DNA from 3 places in the Enterobacter sp. C3_dUdeg genome. Region 1 is predicted to be linked to each of the others. Evidence: predicted binding sites of a transcription regulator. Region 1 holds the regulator's gene; each other region holds the start of a gene.
The links. Region 1 encodes Fur, which represses iron uptake genes when iron is present. Its sites were predicted from a motif close to ATAATAATGAGAACNACTATCAA; they were not measured.
Positions count from the first base shown of each region.

Region 2: a site for Fur is predicted at 2,691-2,713, ahead of feoA (ferrous iron transporter A). Genes of this name have one in related genera too.
Region 3: a site for Fur is predicted at 1,602-1,624, ahead of sodA (superoxide dismutase [Mn]). Genes of this name have one in related genera too.

Region 1 covers NZ_BAAKFX010000002.1:43,510-47,649, reverse strand. Annotated here, with positions in the region: gene chiP (chitoporin ChiP) at 377-1,774, shown strand; gene chiQ (ChiQ/YbfN family lipoprotein) at 1,822-2,148, shown strand; gene fur (ferric iron uptake transcriptional regulator) at 2,289-2,735, opposite strand; gene fldA (flavodoxin FldA) at 3,026-3,556, opposite strand; gene ybfE (LexA regulated protein) at 3,712-3,999, opposite strand; gene ybfF (esterase) at 4,128-4,140, opposite strand, start outside.
Region 2 covers NZ_BAAKFX010000005.1:80,272-84,411, reverse strand. Annotated here, with positions in the region: gene feoC ([Fe-S]-dependent transcriptional repressor FeoC) at 1-63, opposite strand, end outside; gene feoB (Fe(2+) transporter permease subunit FeoB) at 74-2,392, opposite strand; gene feoA (ferrous iron transporter A) at 2,423-2,650, opposite strand; gene AC27FC_RS14205 (Tex family protein) at 2,986-4,140, opposite strand, start outside.
Region 3 covers NZ_BAAKFX010000014.1:47,517-51,656, forward strand. Annotated here, with positions in the region: gene rhaR (HTH-type transcriptional activator RhaR) at 1-374, shown strand, start outside; gene rhaT (L-rhamnose/proton symporter RhaT) at 375-1,409, opposite strand; gene sodA (superoxide dismutase [Mn]) at 1,698-2,318, shown strand; gene yiiM (6-hydroxyaminopurine reductase) at 2,514-3,188, shown strand; gene cpxA (envelope stress sensor histidine kinase CpxA) at 3,242-4,140, opposite strand, start outside.

The sequences.
Region 1 (4,140 bases):
TTAAGCCAGGGCCTAAAAAGGCGTGATAAAAATATCAGGTCAATGAGGTGCTACTTATTTTTCAAAAAAAAGTTTGTATCATTGCGGAAGTTAAAAAGGTTATAAAAAAGGAAAGGATTCTCACGTCTAGCTACTGAAATACCTGATAATTCCCCGCCATTCCTCGCCTCCTCACAAATGTTACAAAGCGCTACCAATTATGTGCACTTCGTCATAGTCCTGACTTTTGTCCGCTAAAAAGCATTGATAATTCGCGACGCGAAAAATAACCTAAAGACGGTAGTTAATTCGAGGGTATTTAAAGCTACCCCTGACCATTTGGTCTTTTTTATTTACGCCGCTTCAGGCGTTTTAATTCGTCAAAGAGGAATAATCTATGCGTACGTTCAGTGGCAAACGTAGTGCGCTGGCGCTGGCTATTGCCGGTGTGACAGCAATGTCGGGTCTGGTGGTGACACCAGAGGCGAAAGCGGTGGGCTTCATCGATGATTCTACCCTCACGGGCGGTATTTATTACTGGCAGCGTGAACGTGACCGTAAAGACGTCACCGAAGACAAATACAAAACCAACCTTTCTCACTCCACCTGGAACGCCAACCTGGACTTCCAGTCAGGCTATGCCGCGGATATGTTCGGTCTGGATATTGCTGCGTTTACCGCGATTGAAATGGCGGAAAACGGCGACAGCGCCCACCCGAACGAAATTGCCTTCTCCTCCAGCAACAAAGCCTATAAAGAAGACTGGTCCGGGGATAAGAGCGGTATCAGCCTTTACAAAGCCGCTGCAAAATTTAAATACGGTCCGGTTTGGGCGCGCGGTGGTTATATTCAGCCAACTGGCCAGACTCTGTTAGCACCGCACTGGAGCTTTATGCCGGGTACCTATCAGGGTGCCGAAGCCGGGGCGAACTTTGACTACGGTGATGCGGGTGCGTTGAGCTTCTCCTATATGTGGACCAACGAGTACAAAGCACCGTGGCACATCGAAATGGACAAGTTCTACCAGAACGATAAAAAAACCAAAGTCGATTACCTGCACTCGCTGGGCGCGAAGTACGACTTCAAAAACGATCTGGTGCTAGAAGCGGCATTTGGTCAGGCACAGGGCTATGTCGATCAGTACTTTGCTAAGGCCAGCTATAAATTCGATGTCGCGGGTAGCCCGCTGAGCACCAGCTACCAGTTCTACGGTACGCGCGACAAAGTCAGCAACGGTGGCGTCAACGACATTTATGACGGCACCGCGTGGCTGCAGGCGTTAACCTTCGGCTACAAGGTCGGTCAGGTTGATTTGCGTCTGGAAGGCACATGGGTGAAGGCGGAAGGGCTGCAGGGCTACTTCCTGCAGCGTATGACCCCGACCTACGCCTCCTCCAACGGTCGTCTTGATATCTGGTGGGATAACCGCTCAGACTTCAACGCCGACGGCGAGAAAGCGGTCTTCTTCGGCGCAATGTATGACCTGAAAAACTGGAACCTGCCTGGCTGGGCGGTGGGCGCTTCTTACGCTTACGCCTGGGACGCAAAACCTGCCGATATGGCCACGCCGGACGCATACTACGATCCCAACTATCGCCTGAAAGAGTCTTCCTACAGCTTAGATGCTATCTACACCCTGCAGGATGGCCGTGCGAAAGGCACGATGTTCAAACTGCACTTCACCCAGTATGACAACCACTCCGATATCCCGAGCTATGCGGGCGGTTACGGCAACATCTTCCAGGATGAGCGTGACGTGAAATTCATGGTTATTGCCCCATTCACCATCTTCTGATGAACGCACCGGCGGGCTGAGTCCCGCCGGCATGGAGACTGCACATGATGAAAAAAATTGTAATCGTCGCGTTGCTGGCATCAGGGCTGGTGGCGTGTGCTCAGAATCAGGCGCCGAAAGAGGACTCCCGTCTGAAGGAGGCGTATAGCGCCTGCATAAATACTGCGGAAGGATCGCCGGAGAAAATTCAAGCCTGTCAGAGCGTGCTGAACGTGCTGAAGAAAGAGAAAGCGCATGAGCAGTTCGCGACGCAGGAAAACGTCCGCGTGATGGATTATCAGGCCTGCATCCAGGCGCGTAAAACCGGTAACGATCAGGAAGTGGCGAAGCGTTGCGATAAGATCTGGAACGAGATACGCAATAACAATAAATAAGTGCTTTACGCCCGGTGGCGCTGCGCTTACCGGGCCTACAAAGGTGTCATAGCCCGTAGGCCCGGTAAGCACAGTGCCACCGGGCTTTTTCCAGGCAAAAAAAAAGCCAACCTTGCGGCTGGCTCAGAGTATGAATCTTATTATTTCGCGTCGTGCGCGTGATCGTCTTCGCGGCAATCGCCCTCAGCGCAGTGACCGTAAAGGTACAGGCTGTGGTTCGTCAGGCGGATGCCATGACGCGCCGCGATTTCACGCTGGCGCGCTTCGATGGAATCATCGCTGAATTCAATGACCTTGCCACAATCGAGGCAGATCAGGTGATCGTGGTGCTGCTGCTGGGTCAGTTCGAAAACAGATTTACCGCCTTCGAAATTATGACGGGTAACAATGCCTGCGTCATCAAACTGGTTCAGCACGCGATAGACGGTAGCCAGCCCAATCTCTTCACCCATGTCGATAAGACGTTTATAAAGGTCTTCCGCACTGACATGGTGATTGTCTGGACCCTGAAGCACTTCAAGGATTTTTAACCGAGGAAGCGTAACTTTCAGGCCAGCCTTCTTTAATGCGGTATTGTTGTCAGTCATGCGGAATCTGTCCTGTTGCTAAACGATTCACTTCTGTAGGAAGTGACAGAAAATGCACCCGGGATAATGCGTCTCATTATAGAACTGCCATGGCTAAATGAAAACTGCAAGTCTCAGGCAAAATATGCTTATAAAAACGTGGTATCACCAACAAACTTGCTCAATGGAAAACCACGTTTTATCAGGGAGACATTGTACAGGTCTGGGCGAAAAAGTTAAAAGATTGTAGCGATTAATTTAATCGGTTTGACCTGGAGCATGGGCGCAACCGCAGTTGCGCCGCGATAAAATCAGGCGTTCAGAATATCATCCAGGTGCAGTTCTTCACGGATCTGCTTCACCCACTTCTCAACGCGCTCTGCGGTCAGTTCTGGCTGACGGTCTTCGTCGATGGCCAGGCCTACGAAATGATCGTCATCGGCCAGGCCTTTAGACGCTTCGAAGTGGTAACCGGCGGTCGGCCAGTGGCCTACGATAACCGCGCCGTTCGGCTCAATGATATCGCGGATGGTGCCCAGCGCGTCACAGAAGTATTCGGCGTAGTCTTCCTGATCGCCACAGCCAAACAGGGCGACCAGCTTACCGTTGAAGTCCACTTCTTCCAGCGTCGGGAAGAAATCATCCCAGTCGCACTGGGCTTCACCGTAGTACCAGGTTGGGATACCCAGCAGCAGAATGTCATAGCCTTCCAGATCTTCTTTGCTGCTCTTGGCGATGTCATGCACATCAGCAACGTCTTTACCGAGCTGTTTTTGAATGTTTTTTGCGATATTTTCGGTATTGCCGGTATCACTGCCAAAGAAAATGCCGATGATTGCCATGAGTAAAATAACCTCTTGAAACTTAATAGTATGGTGGCGCAATTTGGCCACGGATAAGGGCAATAATAGCAGAACTGGCAACCCTGCGGAAACAGCTATCGCGCAGGACTGCACTCTGTGCTACATGAAAAGGGCGATAAAGGGGATTTTCAGACTTATGCCTGGCTGCGTAACGTCTCAAGCTGGACGAGCAACATCTCTTCAATGAGCTCGCTGCGGCTGATATTTCGCGCGTCAGCCAGCTCGTTCAGCGCATCGACGGCGTCGGCGTTAAGCTTCAGTTCGACACGCTTAAGCCCACGATTTTTATCGCGTTTAAGCTGGTTGCGTTTATTGATACGCAGCTGTTCATCGCGCGAAAGCGGATTCGTCTTGGGTCGTCCCGGGCGACGCTCATTCGCGAACAGATCTAGTGTCGTACGGTCCGTTTGTTCTTTGGCCATGATTCTGAGACTTCGGGGGAAACACGCCGCCCTGCTAATGCCCGGGCGATAAGCGCGCCATCATACATCACCAAAAACGGCACGCCAACGACTGGAAGCCCGCAGCCTTCCAGTCGCTTTCTTTTTAATCAATTTGCAGTA
Region 2 (4,140 bases), on a different contig from region 1:
CTGTTTCGCCTCCATTCGCCCTTGCAGTGCCAGCAGGTCACGAACCTGAATCAACGATGCCATGGTTTACTCCTTAGTGACAGTCGCCCGCCGGGCTGCTGCAGCAGGTCGCGGCGGTTTTACGGTTTGCCAGCAGGTCGATGTCGACGCGGCTGCGCGCACGCCGCAGTAAACCGAGCACTATCACGTTAAACAGCACAACCGCGAGAATGCAGACCAGGCTGTAGCGCGGATGCTGGCTGAAATTAACGGTTTGATAAAAGAGCGTCGACAGCGAGTACGCAATGTTTAACCCCCACAGGATGGAGAAGCCCATCCAGCCGCGGCTGGACTCGCGGGCAATCGCCCCCATCACGGAGATGCACGGAATGTAGAGCAGAACAAAGATGAGGTAGCTGTAGGCCGCGGACGCGCTGCCAAATTTCTCGCCCATCACGCCCATGGCACCTGTTGCCATTTCGCCGTCGCCTTTGCTGGCCTCAATAGGGTTCGCCAGCACGCTCAGGCTGAAGGTGTCTTTCAGGCTCTGCCAGGTTTCCTCTACGGCACCCAGCAGTTCATGACCGAGATGAAACTCTGCCGGATTAAATTCCTGTTCCTGAATGTTCTCGGCGGTGTAAAGCGTGTTCAGGGTGCCGACAACCACCTCTTTCGCCATCGCGCCGGTGAATAGCCCGACGGTTGCCTGCCAGTTATCCTCATGCACGCCAATCGGTTTGAAGACCGGCGTGATGACGCGGCTGACGGAGGCGAGGGCAGAGTCGTTGATGTTATCTGCCGCCTGCCCGCTGAGGGTGAAGCTGTTCAGCGCGCTCAGGAAAATGCTGACGATGACAATCACCTTACCGGCGCGCAGCACAAAGCCCTTCAGGCGCTGCCAGGTCTGGATCGCCAGGCTTTTCAGATGCGGCACGTGATACACCGGCAGCTCCATCACAAACGGCGACGCTTCACCGCGCATGATGGTGTGCTTCAGCATTAAACCGGTAAGAATAGCCATCACGATGCCCAGCACATACAGCGAGAAGACCGCCAGCGCGCCCTGCTGACCAAAGAAGGCTGCGGCAAAGACCGCAAAGATGGCCAGACGGGCACCGCAGGACATAAACGGCGCCATCATGATGGTCATCAGACGTTCACGTGGCGCATCCAGGGTGCGTGCGCCCATCACCGACGGTACGTTACAGCCGAAGCCGACAATCAGCGGGACGAAGGATTTACCCGGCAGACCCAGCGCCTGCATCAGACGATCCATCACGAACGCGGCGCGCGCCATGTAGCCGGAATCTTCCAGGAACGAGAGGAACAGATACATCATGCCGATCTGCGGCACCAGAGGCAGAACGGTGTTGATACCGCCGCCGATCCCCTGTGCAAGGAAGATGGTTAACCATTCCGGGAAGTGCAGAGTGTAACCCACCCACTGAATTCCGTGGACGAAGACCGCGACGGAACCGGCGTCGAAAATAGGCTGGAGTGCGCCGCCGATGTTAATGGCGAGCAGGAACATCACGTACATCACCAGCAGGAAGATGGGCAAACCGAGGAAGCGGTTAAGCACGACCTTATCCACCGCTGCCGTAAAGCGGCTGGGCTCTGCCGTCAGCGCGTTACTGACAACGTCGCAAATCGAGGCGATGGCCTGGTAACGCGCATCGGCGATGTGCAGCGCCGGGTCGTCCAGCTCGTCGCTAAGACGGGCCACCGTCGCGTCCAGCTTATCAGCCGCATGCCCGGCGTAAGCGCGGCTGTAGATATCCCCTTCCAGCATCTGCAGGCCGAGCCACAGGCGCTGTTTCGCAGGCATGCTTTTGTCCATCTCCTGCGCCAGCACATTGGCTTCGCGCAGGAGAGGCTGCGCGTAATGCACCAGCTCAATGTCATGATTTCCCTGGTGACGGTCAATGGCCAGCTTCAGCGCATCAATACCGCGAGCGCGCGTCGAGACCAGCGGAACGACCGGGCAACCCAGGCGCGCGGAGAGGGCATCGACGTCGATACGAAGCTTTTGTTTCTCCGCAATGTCGAGCATGTTGAGCGCCACGATGCAGGGGATGCCCAGCTCCAGCAGCTGCAGCGTCAGATAAAGGTTACGTTCGAGATTGGAAGCGTCGACCACGTTGATCAGCAGGTCCGCGTCGCCGCCAAGAATATAGTGGCAGGCAATCTGCTCATCGAGCGAGGTTTGCGACGAAATGGTGGTTAAGGAGTAGGTGCCGGGAAGGTCAACCAGCGTCACCTGGTTGTCCGTTGTCGTGAACTGGCCCTCTTTACGCTCAACCGTCACGCCCGCCCAGTTGCCCACGCGCTGGCGGGCTCCGGTTAGCTGGTTAAAAAGCGTCGTCTTGCCGGAATTAGGATTGCCAATTAAGCCAATAGTTAACTTTTTCATTTTTTTAGACTCACTGAAACCGCTGGCTTGTTATCGGGATAAGGCTTCGACTTCTATTAACGCGAGGTCTTTCTTACGCAGCACCAGATTCACGCGGCGGGTTTCGATATGAACCGGATCGCCCAGCGGCGCCACGCGCACGACCTGGAATGACGAGCCGGGCAGCATGCCCAGCGACAGCAGCTTTTGCCGATAGGCCGGGCTAATTTCGCGGGTAAAACCGGTAATCTTCCATGCACTGTCTGGAGTGAATTGCATAACGCCTGATTCCACGAAAGGTTAAATTATCTACTATGGGATGATAATGAGAATAGTTTTTATCAGCAATATTAAAACTGTGACGGAATGTTGTTTACGGTATTAATTTACGGCCTGTTTGACCTGGCTCAATATTTGCTGAATTGCCAGGAAAACGAAAAGGGGAGTATTTGTTAACGGGGTGATAATTCGTGGTTTAAATATGGCTATGCAATCGGTTTCATATATTTCGATATGATTTTATTCCCCCACCCATGAGGACGAGGGGGAAAGACCGCACCGTGCGATCCCCTCTCCCCTTTGAGGAGAGGGTTAGGGTGAGGGGCATTGTAACCTTAGCGTTTCTTACCCATCGCTGCCGCCAGCGCATCCATCATCGCGCTGTTGCCTGCAGGCTGAGCATCACGTCCGCGCGGTTTTGCCGCTTTTGCGGCCGGGCGCTGCTGCTCGCGGCCACCGCCATTGCCGCCGCGGCGCGCGCTGGTGTCGCCCGGCTGCTCGTCCAGACGCATGGTCAGCGCGATACGCTTGCGCTGCAGATCGACTTCCAGCACTTTCACCTTCACGATGTCGCCCGCTTTGACCACGGTGTGCGGGTCTTCAACGAACTTGTCGGCAAGGGAAGAGATATGCACCAGACCGTCCTGATGCACGCCGATATCCACAAACGCGCCAAAGTTGGTGACGTTGGTCACCGCGCCTTCCAGCACCATGCCGGGCAGCAGGTCGTTCATGGTTTCCACGCCGTCAGCAAAGGTCGCCGTTTTGAACTCAGGGCGCGGATCGCGGCCCGGCTTTTCCAGCTCTTTGATGATGTCGGTAACGGTGGGAACACCAAATTTGTCGTCGGTGAAATCAACGGCTTTCAGGTTGCGCAGGGCGCTGCTGTCACCCATAAGATCTTTCAGCGCCTGCTGGGTGGCGGCCAGAATGCGCTCCACAACCGGGTACGCCTCCGGGTGCACGGTGGAGGCATCCAGCGGGTTATCGCCATGGTTGATGCGCAGGAAGCCCGCACACTGCTCAAAAGCTTTTGGCCCCAGACGGCTCACCTTCAGCAGCTGCTGACGGTTCTGGAACTGGCCGTTCTCATCACGCCAGGCGACGATGTTCTGCGCCATCATGCAGGTTAAGCCCGCCACGCGGGTCAGCAGGGGAACGGAAGCGGTGTTCAGGTCAACGCCGACGGCGTTTACGCAGTCTTCCACCACCGCATCCAGCTTGCGCGCCAGCTGAGTCTGGCTCACGTCGTGCTGATACTGGCCCACGCCGATGGATTTCGGGTCGATCTTCACCAGCTCCGCCAGCGGATCCTGCAGGCGGCGTGCGATAGAGACCGCACCGCGCAGGGAAACGTCCAGGTCCGGGAACTCCTGGGCCGCCAGCTCGGACGCGGAATAGACGGATGCTCCCGCTTCGCTGACGATCACTTTCTGCGCCGTCACTTTCGGGAACTGCTTCTGCACGTCGAGGTAGAAACGCTCGGTTTC
Region 3 (4,140 bases), on a different contig from region 1:
TGAAGCGCCATCGTTACGCCACTGATAACCCCTCCGCCACAACGCAGGAAGCGCTGCTGGATAAGCTCATCACCCGGCTTGCGGGCAGCCTGAATAAAAACTTTGTACTGGATAAATTCTGCGAGCAGGAACAGTGCAGCGAGCGCGCGTTGCGCCAGCATTTCCGCACCCTGACCGGGATGACGGTGAACCACTACCTGCGCCAGCTGCGCATCTGCCATGCACAATATCTCCTCCAGCATACGGAGTGGATGGTCAGTGATGTGGCGATGCGCTGCGGCTTTGAGGACAGTAACTACTTTTCGGTGGTGTTTAACCGCGAGGTGGGGATGACGCCGGTACAGTGGCGTCATCGCAGTCGAAAGGGGGCGTAATCAGTTTGCCATGCCGAGGCCGACGATATTGGCAGCGATAATAATCACCACGCAGCCGAGGCTCAGTACGCCAACCGGACGGCGTCCGGCGTTCGTCCACTCTTTCAGCACCAGCCCAACCAGCCCGCCGCAAAGTACGTAGAAACTCATGTGCAGCATCCAGCTTATATAGTCGTATTGCGCCGGAATACTGGCGTGGCCCCAGGCGTAGAAGAAGAACTGCAAATACCACATCAGGCCGCCCAGAGCGGAGAGCAGCACGTTGGTGATGATGAGCGATGTTGCCAGCGAGAAATCGGTTTTTACCGACAGGTTTTTTACTTTTGTCAGACGAATGAAGCAGAAGCCCAGGTTAACCATCGCGCCGCCACCCATAATCACGACATAGCTTGGTAGCGCAACGTACAGCGGGTCGACGCCCAGCGCGGCCGCCGCTTCGTGCATCGGTTTGGCGGCGTTCATCGCGAACGACATGCCGGCCGAGAAAATGCCGCACATCACCGCCAGCAGCAGACCTTTCTTCAGGTTAAAATCTTCAGCTTTAATGCCCATCTTGCGCTCTTTCAACTGCCCCGCACGCGTCACAATTCCTACGCCAATGACCGCCACCAGCACGCCCAGGAGCGTCATCCGCCCACCCTGAGTATTAATAAGCACGTCGAAGTTGCCGTTGAGAATTGGCGTCATCAGGGTACCGACGATCAGCGTGATGCCAATCGCGATACCAATCCCCATCGACATGCCGAGATAACGCATGGTGAGGCCATAGTTGATGTTGCCGACGCCCCACATCGCGCCGAACAGGAACACTGGCAGCAGGGTGGCGGCGCTGAAGGAGGAGAAGTAGCCCCAGAAATCGGGCAGCAGCATGGCGCTAATGGTCCAGGGCAAAATCAGCCAGGACACGATACCGCCAACGGACCACATGGTTTCCCATGACCAGCCTCTCACTTTTTTAAACGGAGCATAGAAACAGGCTGCACTGGCAGCGCCTATCAAATGCCAGAAGATACCCATCGTAATCGCATGATTCATTTTTACACCCTCATCGTTTTTATCGTCAGTGGCTTCCCACCGACTTGAGGAGTGTAAAAATTAGGCGGTTTGGAGACCTTCAGAAGGTTGCCGCAGATGTGTTCTGGATGGCAATCAGCACGTTAACCGCGTGAGCAGACTCACAATTTCGCGATTAATCGAAAAACGAATAACCTTATAAAAACTACGGCATTGATAATCATTTTCAATATCATTTAATTAACTATAATGAACCAACTGCTTACGCGGCATTAACAGCTGTGCCGCCCGACAATAATGGAGAGGATTATGAGTTATACACTGCCATCCCTGCCGTATGCCTACGACGCACTGGAACCGCATTTCGACAAGCAGACGATGGAAATCCATCACACTAAACACCACCAGACCTATGTGAACAACGCGAACGCCGCGCTGGAAAGCCTGCCAGAGTTCGCTAACCTGTCTGCTGAAGAGCTGATCACCAAGCTGGACCAGCTGCCAGCGGACAAGAAAACCGTTCTGCGTAACAACGCTGGCGGCCACGCTAACCACAGCCTGTTCTGGAAAGGCCTGAAAACCGGTACCACCCTGCAGGGCGACCTGAAAGCGGCTATCGAGCGCGACTTCGGTTCCGTTGACAACTTCAAAGCGGAATTCGAAAAAGCCGCTGCAACCCGTTTCGGCTCTGGCTGGGCGTGGCTGGTTCTGAAAGGCGACAAGCTGGCGGTGGTTTCTACTGCTAACCAGGACTCCCCGCTGATGGGTGAAGCGATTTCTGGCGCATCCGGCTTCCCAATCCTGGGTCTGGACGTGTGGGAACACGCTTACTACCTGAAATTCCAGAACCGTCGTCCGGACTACATCAAAGCCTTCTGGGACGTGGTGAACTGGGACGAAGCAGCAGCGCGTTTCGCCGCTAAAAAATAAGGTTGCATTGACGCCTGTGAGAAGCGAGTCTTATGACTCGCTTTTTTTGTATCTGTATACCCGTCATACTTCAAGTTGCAGGTGCGTTGGCTGCGTTCGCTCACCCCAGTCACTTACTTGAGTAAGCTCCTGGGGATTCACTCTCTTGCCGCCTTCCTGCAACTCGAATTATTTAGGGCATATAAAGGAGCAGCAATGCATTACCCGGTGAACGTGTTTACAGGCAAGGTAAGGGAGTACGACGGCAGCCGCCCGAGTGCCATCGCCAAAATTCAGGTCGACGGTGAGTTGACGTTAACCGACCTCGGGCTTGCGGGTGACGAGCAGGCCGAAAAGAAAATCCACGGCGGGCCCGATCGCGCGCTGTGCCACTACCCGCGCGAACACTATCAGCACTGGAAAACCGAGTTTCCCGAGCAGGCGGACCTCTTCGTCGCCCCCGCGTTTGGCGAGAATCTCTCCACCGAAGGGCTCACCGAAAAGAACGTGTTTATCGGTGATATCTACCGCTGGGGCGATGCCCTGATTCAGGTGACGCAGCCACGCTCGCCGTGCTTCAAGCTCAACTACCACTTCGGTATTCAGGATATGTCGGCCCAGCTGCAAAAAGCGGGTAAAACCGGCTGGCTGTATCGCGTGGTGCTGGCTGGGCAGGTTTCAGCGGACGCGCCGCTTGAGCTGGCGTCGCGCCTGAGCGATGTGTCTGTTTATGACGCCTGCGCCATTGCCTGGCATATGCCGTTTGACGACGAACAGTATCACCGCCTGCTGTCGGCCGCGGGGTTATCCATCAGCTGGACAAGAACGATGCAGAAGCGGCGTTTAAGCAGCAAGATCGAGGATAATTCGCGGAGATTGTGGGGGGAATAGTCCTCCGCAGAAAGTAGGCCGGGTAAGGCGAAGCCGCCACCCGGCACTAACAGCTACGAACGCTTATACAACGGTAGCCACAGCGTTAAACGTAGTCCACCCAGCGGGCTATCGTCGGCTTTCACCCAGCCGCGGTGCTGCTGCATGGCGGTTTCAACAATCGCCAGACCCAGTCCCGTGCCGCCCGATTCCCGGTCGCGCGCCTCATCGGTACGATAGAACGGACGGAAAATCTGCTCGCGGTCTTCCGGGCTCACGCCTGGGCCGTCATCATCGACAATGACGGTGATCCCGTCTTTATCCACCGAGAACGCCACCTCAATCTTCGTATGCGAGTAGCGAAGAGCGTTACGCACGATGTTCTCCAGTGCGCTTTCCAGCGTGTTGGGGTTACCGTACAGCGGCCACGGGCCCGGCGGGAAGTTGACGGTAAAGGATTTACCCATCTGTTCCGCTTCGAACGCCGCGTTGTCCAGCACCTCGTGCCAGAGGTGATTCGCTTTCACCGTTTCGCTAACCAGCGCGTTTTTCTGCTGATTGCGCGACATCACCAGCAGGTCGTTGATCATGCTGTCCAGGCGGTGCGCTTCCGTTTCAATACGCTCCAGCTCTTTGCTCTCACCGCTGCGGCGGCGCAGCAGCGCGGTGCCAAGCTGCAAGCGCGTAAGCGGGGTACGCAGCTCGTGCGAGATATCCGACAGCAGACGTTGCTGTGCGGTCATCATGCGATCGAGAGCGCTCACCATCTGGTTAAAACTGGTTCCGGCGGCAAGGAACTCCTGCGGACCTGCTTCCAGTTCAGGGTGTTGTCGCAGGTTACCCTGCGCCACCTCATCGGCGGCATTCTTCAGTTTACGCGCCGGTTTTGCCAGGCTCCACGCCAGCCATAACAGCAGCGGTGAGCTGACCAGCATGGTGACAATCAGCAGCAGGAGAGGGCGGTCAAACAGCA